2 linked regions of the Desulfosediminicola ganghwensis genome follow. The main gene of each other region encodes a partner of the protein of the gene in region 2 in a complex. Links are inferred from orthologs where the notes say so. Each region holds a gene or a part of one and is shown on either strand. Other genes may lie near its edges.

The links.
Region 1: the proteins of mfd (region 2) and uvrA are in contact, whole or in part, in a crystal structure (PDB 4DFC), measured with the Escherichia coli proteins. The link is inferred for Desulfosediminicola ganghwensis from one-to-one orthologs.

The regions. Positions count from the first base shown.
Region 1 is NZ_CP050699.1:1,464,190-1,467,893, reverse strand. Bases 319-3,704 are described here. They hold uvrA (excinuclease ABC subunit UvrA), read right to left. Parts: upstream 3,381-3,704; coding sequence 519-3,380; downstream 319-518. Other genes in these bases: FCL45_RS06275 (CoA-binding protein), read right to left, coding at 3,422-3,704; secB (protein-export chaperone SecB), read right to left, coding at 319-385. Outside these bases: more of secB, read right to left, coding at 1-318. UniProt on the Escherichia coli protein: The UvrABC repair system catalyzes the recognition and processing of DNA lesions. UvrA is an ATPase and a DNA-binding protein. A damage recognition complex composed of 2 UvrA and 2 UvrB subunits scans DNA for abnormalities.
Region 2 is NZ_CP050699.1:5,187-9,600, reverse strand. What follows is about bases 63-4,158. They hold mfd (transcription-repair coupling factor), read right to left. Parts: upstream 3,854-4,158; coding sequence 263-3,853; downstream 63-262. Other genes in these bases: bamA (outer membrane protein assembly factor BamA), read right to left, coding at 3,897-4,158; FCL45_RS00025 (HAD-IA family hydrolase), read right to left, coding at 63-276. Outside these bases: more of FCL45_RS00025, read right to left, coding at 1-62; more of bamA, read right to left, coding at 4,159-4,414. UniProt on the Escherichia coli protein: Couples transcription and DNA repair by recognizing RNA polymerase (RNAP) stalled at DNA lesions. Mediates ATP-dependent release of RNAP and its truncated transcript from the DNA, and recruitment of nucleotide excision repair machinery to the damaged site.

The sequences.
Region 1 (3,704 bases), 1.5 Mb from region 2 along the record:
CCACGGTGATCTGGCTGACGATCTGGCGGGTGAATGGGAACAGCAGGGTTGGGCAGTCAACGCCAAGAACCATCTCCACATGCTCTGCAGGGATGTTCTTTACCAGGAAAATACCTGCATGCTCAATCTCGAGAATAAAAAGCGCCTTATCATCATCTTTGGAAGAAACTTTGGCATAAACCTGCAACGCAACCTCAAAATGATCATCATCGATCTTCTTGTGATTGAGGTTGAGATTCAGCTCTACCTTTGGCTCAGATTTCTGCTGGGTAATGTATACTTCCGGAGCATTTGGGTTCTCAAAGGAAAGATCTTTGATGAACATTTTCTGCATGCGGAACTCCGGACGTGGAGCTGATTGTTGGTTGTCGGTATTTTCAGCCATTATCTCCCTCGTTTTTCTTTATAGTTATGTAATTGATGTATTGGATATTTAAATGTTTCGTCCAACGCATATTCAAGTGGTCGGATGGCATTTAACCGCACTTGACCACATCATTCAAGCTTTTCGACAGATTTCAGTTCAAACTGTTCTCGGTAACATTCTGTTCCAGAACCGGCAGCAGAAATTGACCTGTATGTGAATTCTGAACTGACGAGATATCTTCAGGGGTGCCACACGCAACTATCTCGCCACCATCATCGCCGCCTTCCGGCCCGACATCGATAATCCAGTCTGCTGTTTTTACAACATCAAGGTTATGCTCAATTATCACAACAGAGTTCCCATGCTCAACCAGCCGTCCAAGAACATTGAGTAGATGTTGAATATCTGCAGGGTGAAGACCAGTTGTGGGCTCGTCCAGAATATAAAGTGTCTTACCACTTGGCCGGCCAGACAGTTCCCGGCCAAGCTTCACCCGCTGTGCCTCACCGCCCGAGAGCGTAACTGATGACTGCCCAAGCTTAATATAAGACAACCCCACATCATACAATGTCTGGAGCCTGTTCTTTATTGGCGGAATGTTCTGGAAAAATTCCAGAGCTTCAGCCACCGTCATGTTGAGAACCTCGTGGATGTTTTTGTCACGATAGAGAATATCGAGGGTCTCAGTATTATAGCGTTTGCCCTGGCAAGTTTCACAAACCACATAAATATCGGGTAGAAAGTGCATGGCAATTTTGTTTACACCCTCGCCATCACAGGCCTCGCAGCGTCCGCCTTTGATGTTGAAGCTGAATCGTCCCGGCTTGTATCCACGGGCACGAGATTCGGGCAAGCGGGAAAACAGTTCTCGAATCGGCGTAAATACTCCAGCATACGTCGCCGGGTTTGATCTCGGGGTACGCCCAATCGGGCTCTGATCAATATCGACAATCTTATCAATATGCTGCAGCCCCGAAATTTCACCAGCCTCTGTTTCAAATTTATTCTGCCTCAGCGACAGACCCTTCTTGGCCAGCCCATACAGCGTCTCAATTACCAGAGAACTCTTACCAGAACCGGAGACACCTGTTACACAGGTCATGACACCAATAGGGAAATTGGCGGTAATCCCTTTGAGGTTGTTGGTTGTAGCGTTCTTGACCACCAGGTTGTTCGACTTTTTCTTGTGTACTTTTCTGCGCTTTCCAGGAACCTCAATGCGTTTACGATTGGAAAGATACGCCCCTGTTACCGATGTGTCGTCGGCCAGCAGCCCTTTCACATCGCCCCCGTAGACCACCTCTCCACCATGGATTCCGGCACCAGGTCCCATATCGAGTATATGATCCGCGGCGAGAATAGTATCCGTGTCGTGCTCGACGACAATCACGCTGTTGCCAAGATCACGCAATTCGATAAGGGTATTAATCAGTTTCTGGTTATCCCTCTGGTGCAAACCTATACTTGGCTCATCGAGAATGTATAAGACACCTGCAAGCCTGGAACCAATCTGGGATGCCAGGCGAATTCGCTGGGCCTCGCCGCCCGAAAGGGTCCCTGCCCGCCGTTCCAGGGATAAATAGCTCAAGCCGACATCTTCCAGAAATGAAAGTCTGTCTACGATCTCTTTTAAAATCGGTTCACCGATCTTCCGTTCCCTGGAGTTAAACGGCAGAAGCGGCAGTTCATTGAGCAGTTTGCCTATTGAAAATCTGGTCAACTCATAGATGGAATGTGGGCCAACTTTTACCGCAAGTGCCTCTGGTTTCAGGCGGGCTCCCTTACATTTCGAACAGGTCTGCTCATTCATGAATTTAGAGAGTTCATCGCGGATCATCGGTGATTGTGTTTCGTGGAAACGCCGGTCGAGCTGGGGAATAACCCCTTCAAAACTCTTTTCGGCGGTCATTACCCGCCGCCCCTTCTGGTAATAGAAATGAATTTCTTCATCCCCTGTCCCAAACAGAATGACCTTCTGGTGTTCAGGTGCAAGCTTGCTAAAAGGAGTGCTCAGACGAAATCCATAATGCTTGGCCACAGCCGAGAGCAATTGTCCAGTATATGTAGACTCAGAACGCCACCCCCACGGAGCGATAGCGCCATCAATTATAGACTTACTTTGATCCGGAACTACTAGAGATGCGTCAAAAAACTGGTTTACCCCAAGACCACTGCATTCAGGACACGCGCCTTGGGGGTTGTTAAACGAAAAGAGCTGGGTTGAAATCTGCGGCATGGAAATTCCGCAACTATGGCAGGCCGCATGCTCGCTGAAGAGTTGTTCTGAATTGTCATCAGGGTAGTTGGCCAGCAAAAAGCCATCAGTCACCTTCACCGCTGTGCTGACAGAGTCTGACAGTCTTCTCCTGATGGATGGCTTAATGACCAGCCTGTCAATGACCACTTCGATTGTATGACGTTTATTCTTCTCAAGCGCAGTGATCTCGTCTGCATGGTAAATCTCACCATCGACCCGAACCCTGACAAAACCTTCCTTGCGAATTCTTGCCAGTATCTGCTCATGGCGGCCTTTCCTGGCCGTAACCAGAGGGGCCATCAGTATAACTTTCTTGCCTTCCGGCTCAGCCATCAGCGTATTGACCATATCCTCAATGGACTGGGCCTGAATTTCCGAACCGCACTCTGGGCAATGAGGCCGACCACATCTCGCATAGAGCAGACGCAAATGATCATAAATCTCAGTTACAGTTCCCACAGTGGAACGCGGATTTTTGCTGGTGGTTTTCTGTTCTATGGAAACCGCGGGGGAAAGCCCTTCCAGCGAGTCGACATCCGGCTTATCCATCTGCCCGAGAAACTGGCGGGCATAGGTGGAAAGAGACTCGACATAACGCCTCTGACCTTCTGCATAGAGGGTATCAAAAGCAAGGGTCGATTTGCCGGACCCGGAAAGACCTGTAAAAACAACCAGTTTATTTCTAGGGAGGTCAACATCGATATTTTTCAGGTTGTGCATGCGCGCACCGCGTATGCTAAGCAGTTTTGGTTCCATAAAAAGAAAGGGGTATAAGGATTTTCAGCGGAGGTTCTGAATCAGTGTGCTATCGGCGCCAGGTTCATATGATCTATCTTGATACACCTGTCCATCACCACCTGCAGGCCGTGAGCCTCGGCATAGTCGGCAGCCTCGGTGTTGACTATGCCCTCCTGCATCCAGACTGTGGATGCGCCAATTTCCACCGCCGCTTCAACGATCGGCAACACTTCAGAGGATCGTCTGAAGATATTGACGATATCAATTGAAGCAGAAAGTGCATCCAGACTGGGATAGCATTTCAAACCCAGAATGGAATCCTGGCCTGGATTAACCGGGTAA
Region 2 (4,414 bases):
CAGGCCGGGGATATCAAGCTCAAGTTGTTCAGACCAGTAATCAACATTTGACCATTGCAGGGTTTTTTCCACACTCCGGTACCTCTCAAGAAGGGCTTGCCTGGCTTGTTCTGGGTTCAGGTTGTGATGGGCGGCGAATGCAACCGGCACGTATTCTTCCCAGAAATAGTCATCGAAATAGCTGTCGAGAAGCGTACCGTCCATATCGAGCAGGATGGTATCGATCTCGGGCCAGGTGAAAGACGGTTTGATAGGGGCATAATTACTGCTGGACATCAATCATAGTCTCCAGGTCGGAAAGAATTTTTTCAGCCACGCTGAAAACGGTTTCGGGGGTAGGCATGGCACAAGAGACGACAAGCCGCCCATCCGGGGTGAGCTTAACCTGGGGACCCTTACGGTTTTTACTGTGCTGATCGATATAGGCCAGCAGCTGTTCGGGCTTGATCGGGGTGGTGTCAAGAAATGAGAACACCAGGGTGTCCCGACCTTTTTCAAGCTTATTGATCTGCAGCTTGATCAATGATCTTTTGAGTGCCACTAATTTAAACAGGTTGCGGGTTTCTTCGGGCAGTGGTCCGTAGCGGTCCTCGAGTTCGTCCCGAAGGTCGAGGTACTGTTCTTCAGTGGTATTGGCGAGGGCGGCTATTCGACGATAGGTAACGTAGCGCTGACTGATGTCGAGCATATATTTTTCTGGAATATAGGCCGAGATCTGCAAGTTGATTTCAGGGTCGAGCTCTTCTTTGAAGATGTCTTCTTCACCGGCCAGGGCGCGGGCCTTGAGATCAGCCACCGTCTTTTGCAGCAGGTCGAGGTAAAGATCGTACCCGATGGCTGCGATATGGCCGGATTGAGACACGCCAAGGATGTTTCCCCCACCCCTGATCTGCAGATCGCTCATGGCCAGCTTGAAGCCACCACCCAGCTCGTTACAGTCCATGAGTGCCCGCAGCCGATCCCGGCTGTCTTTACTCAGGCTGTCGATGGATGGGACCAGCAGGTAGGCGAAGCTCTGGGTTGACGAACGGCCAACCCGGCCCCGCAGCTGATATATTTCTGCCAGGCCAAGCATGTCCGCCCGGTTGATGATAATCGTGTTGGCGGTGGGAATATCGAGGCCGGACTCGACGATGGTGGTACAGACCAGCACATCTATGTCGCGGTTGACGAAGGCCACCATGATATCTTCAAGTTCCTTGCCGGCCATCTGGCCATGGGCCACGGCTACCCGTGCTTCCGGCACCAGTTTCTGGATCTCGGCGGCGGTCTTGTGGATGGATTTGACCCTGTTGTGGATAAAAAACACCTGACCGTTTCTGCGCAGTTCCCGGCTTACGGCTTCCTTGATAACCAGAGTGTCGTGGCGGGCTATGAAGGTTTTGACCGGTCGGCGGTGTTCGGGAGGGCTGGAGATAACAGAGAGATCACGGATACCGAGCAGTGACATCTGCAGAGTGCGTGGAATCGGGGTAGCGGTGAGGGTGAGGATATCAACCTCGGCTCGCAACTTTTTGATTTTTTCTTTATGGCTGACCCCGAAGCGGTGCTCTTCATCAACGATGAGCAAACCGAGATTATTGAACTGGATATCTTTTGAGAGCAGGCGATGGGTGCCGATCAGCACATCGATCTCCCCGGCCTTGAGACGTTTCAGCGTGGTACGCTGCTGGGCGGGGGTGCGGAACCGGTTGATACACTCCACGGTAACCGGAAAACCGGAGAGCCGTTCCCTGAAGGTCTTGGCATGCTGCTCGGCCAGTACCGTGGTGGGCACCAGTACCGCAACCTGCATCGAGTCTTCCATGACCTTGAATGCGGCCCGGATAGCAACCTCAGTCTTACCGTAGCCAACATCGCCGCAAACAAGGCGATCCATGGGTTGATCAGAGGTGAGGTCATTGATTACATCGGTAATGGCCTGATCCTGGCCGGGAGTCTCATCAAAAGGAAAGGATTCCTCAAGTTCCGAGAATAACCCGCCGGGCGCTGAGAAACGGCGGCCTTCCTGCATCTCACGCTTGGCATAGATATCAAGCAGTTCATGGGCCACCTTCCACACCTCTTCCTTGACTTTGGAAGTGGTGATTTTCCAGTTCTGACTGCCAAGTTTGTCGATTTTCGGTTGCTTGTCGGATAGCCCTTCGTACCGGCTGATCAGGTTGAGTCTGTCAACCGGCAGGTACAGCTTGTCGCCATCACGATATTCAATCAGCATGAAATCGTTGGTGACACCGTTGATATCGATAGTCTGCAGTCCCTGGTAGTGCCCAAGTCCGTGGTCTCTGTGCACCACGATGTCGCCATCTCTGAGTTCGGCAAAACGGATAGGTTCACCCTGTTTATGGCGACCCTTTTTCTTTTTGCCGAGGCGCATCTGGCCAAACAGTTCACTCTCCGAGAGAACGTGGATTTTCTCCTGACGAAGTGAAAAACCCTGGGAAAGTTCATGATTGCAGAGCAGCAATTCGTCTTCCGCTTTTCCGCTGAACAGGTTTTCGATGGTTAATGGAGGTTCAACGATGGAGACATTGTGCTGGTGTTTAGACAGGAGCTCGGCAAGATTTTTGGTATGGCGGGGTGAGCGACAACACAATAGTACACGCTCATTCTCCTGTTGCCAGTGAGTGATCTGCTCGCTCAGTGGAGCGACAAGTCCGCGTTGGGTACGTTCCAGAGAAACCTGCTGCTTTAAGAGCTGGTGGCTGGCGGTGGCAAGTGAAATTTCCGGTACACCGTCCCTGGAGAAATCACTCATCAGGAGTTGGCGATGATTGGCCAGTTGGTCGGTTACAGCCTCGGGAGATAAAAAGATTGAGTCGGGGGGCAGAGCGGGTTTGGCTGTCTCTTTTGCCTCTAAAAAGTTGTTTTGGATCCGCTCAGAGACCAGTTCAAGATTCTGGTTGACGGCTTCCGGGTCGACCAGAACCATCAGCATATCTTTGGGCAGGAAATCAAAAACCGAGGCCGGCGGAGGATCCTGGTAGTAGAGGGGCAGAAAAAATTCCATACCGGCAAAACGCCTGCCGGTGGAAACCCTGTCAGCCATTCTATATGCCTCGTCTTCCTCCCAGCCATTCTTTTCGGCGTACTGTTTGAAGGCCCGCCCCAGCTGTCTGTTGGAGATTTCGGGGCGGTTGGCAATCACATCATGCACAGGCAGCAGCACCGCTTCCTGAAGTTCTCCACTGGAGCGCTGGCTGGTCGGGTCGAAAAATCTAAGGGATTCTATGGTGTCACCAAAGAAATCCAACCGCAGGGGACCATCGTGGAGCTCTCCGCCCTCGCTGATAAACGGTGGTGGATAGAGGTCGATAATGCCGCCCCGAACAGCAAAATCACCGACGTTCTGAACCAGTGCTACCTGTTCGTAGCCCAGGCGAATCAGGGTAGTGCGTAATTCATCCTGGTCACAGTCTTCACCGGACATGACAAGTTCAGCAGAATCGGTAAGGGCGGAAACCGGCAGTACCCTTCGCATCAGGGCCTCTATCGAAGTGACGACTATCTGCTGGTCTTTTCGCTCATGCAGTTGGTACAGGGTCGCCAGTCTGGCAGCGGTGGTGTGCTGGTCCGGACTCAGCTGGGTATAGGGAGGAATCTCGTACCCTGGGTAGACCAGCACCTGGGCAGTGGTGAAAAGCCTGAGATCCTGTTCAAAAACTGAGACCTGATGTTCGTCGGGAAGAATGCAACAACAGTTTGCCTGGGTGACGAGCTGACTGCATAACCAGGCGGAACTGCTGCCTCGGAGTCCGGAAACGCGGACAATTTTATCGGTGTCGAACTGTTTGAGGAGTTGCTTGTCCATGATAGAAAAAAAAGTGCCGGTTGCAGTATCTGCAACCGGCATTGTATGTCCTGTATGCCACACATTGGCGCAAATACGATTATTATTAGAAGGTGCCTCCGATACTGAAATCGAAGACTGAGCTGTCCTCATCTTCTTCAGGATCAAGATTCACACCGTAAACAAAACTGATCGGGCCAAGCGGTGACAGCCAGCGCAGACCAAGACCCACTGAAGTACGGACATTATCGACATTCCAGTCTTCAGAGTCATCAAGAACATTACCGGCATCGAAGAAGGTCAGGCCCTGGATACCCTGTTCTTCAATGATGGGGAAGATAAACTCGAGATTAGTGTACCACATCTTATCGCCACCCAGCCGGTTGCCATTGTCATCCGTGGGGCTGATTTTGGCATATTCGAAACCGCGCATGGTCCTGATGCCGCCAAGAAAAAAGCGCTCGAAGATTGGAAATTTATCATCTTCATGTTCAAAAGCCTGGCCGGCAGCACCTTTAACATGAAAGGTGGTGCTCATGATAAACGGAAAGTACCACTCAGTCGATGCTTCTAACTTGGTAAACTGAGAATCACCACTTAAAGGTCCACCTGCATACTTGGCAC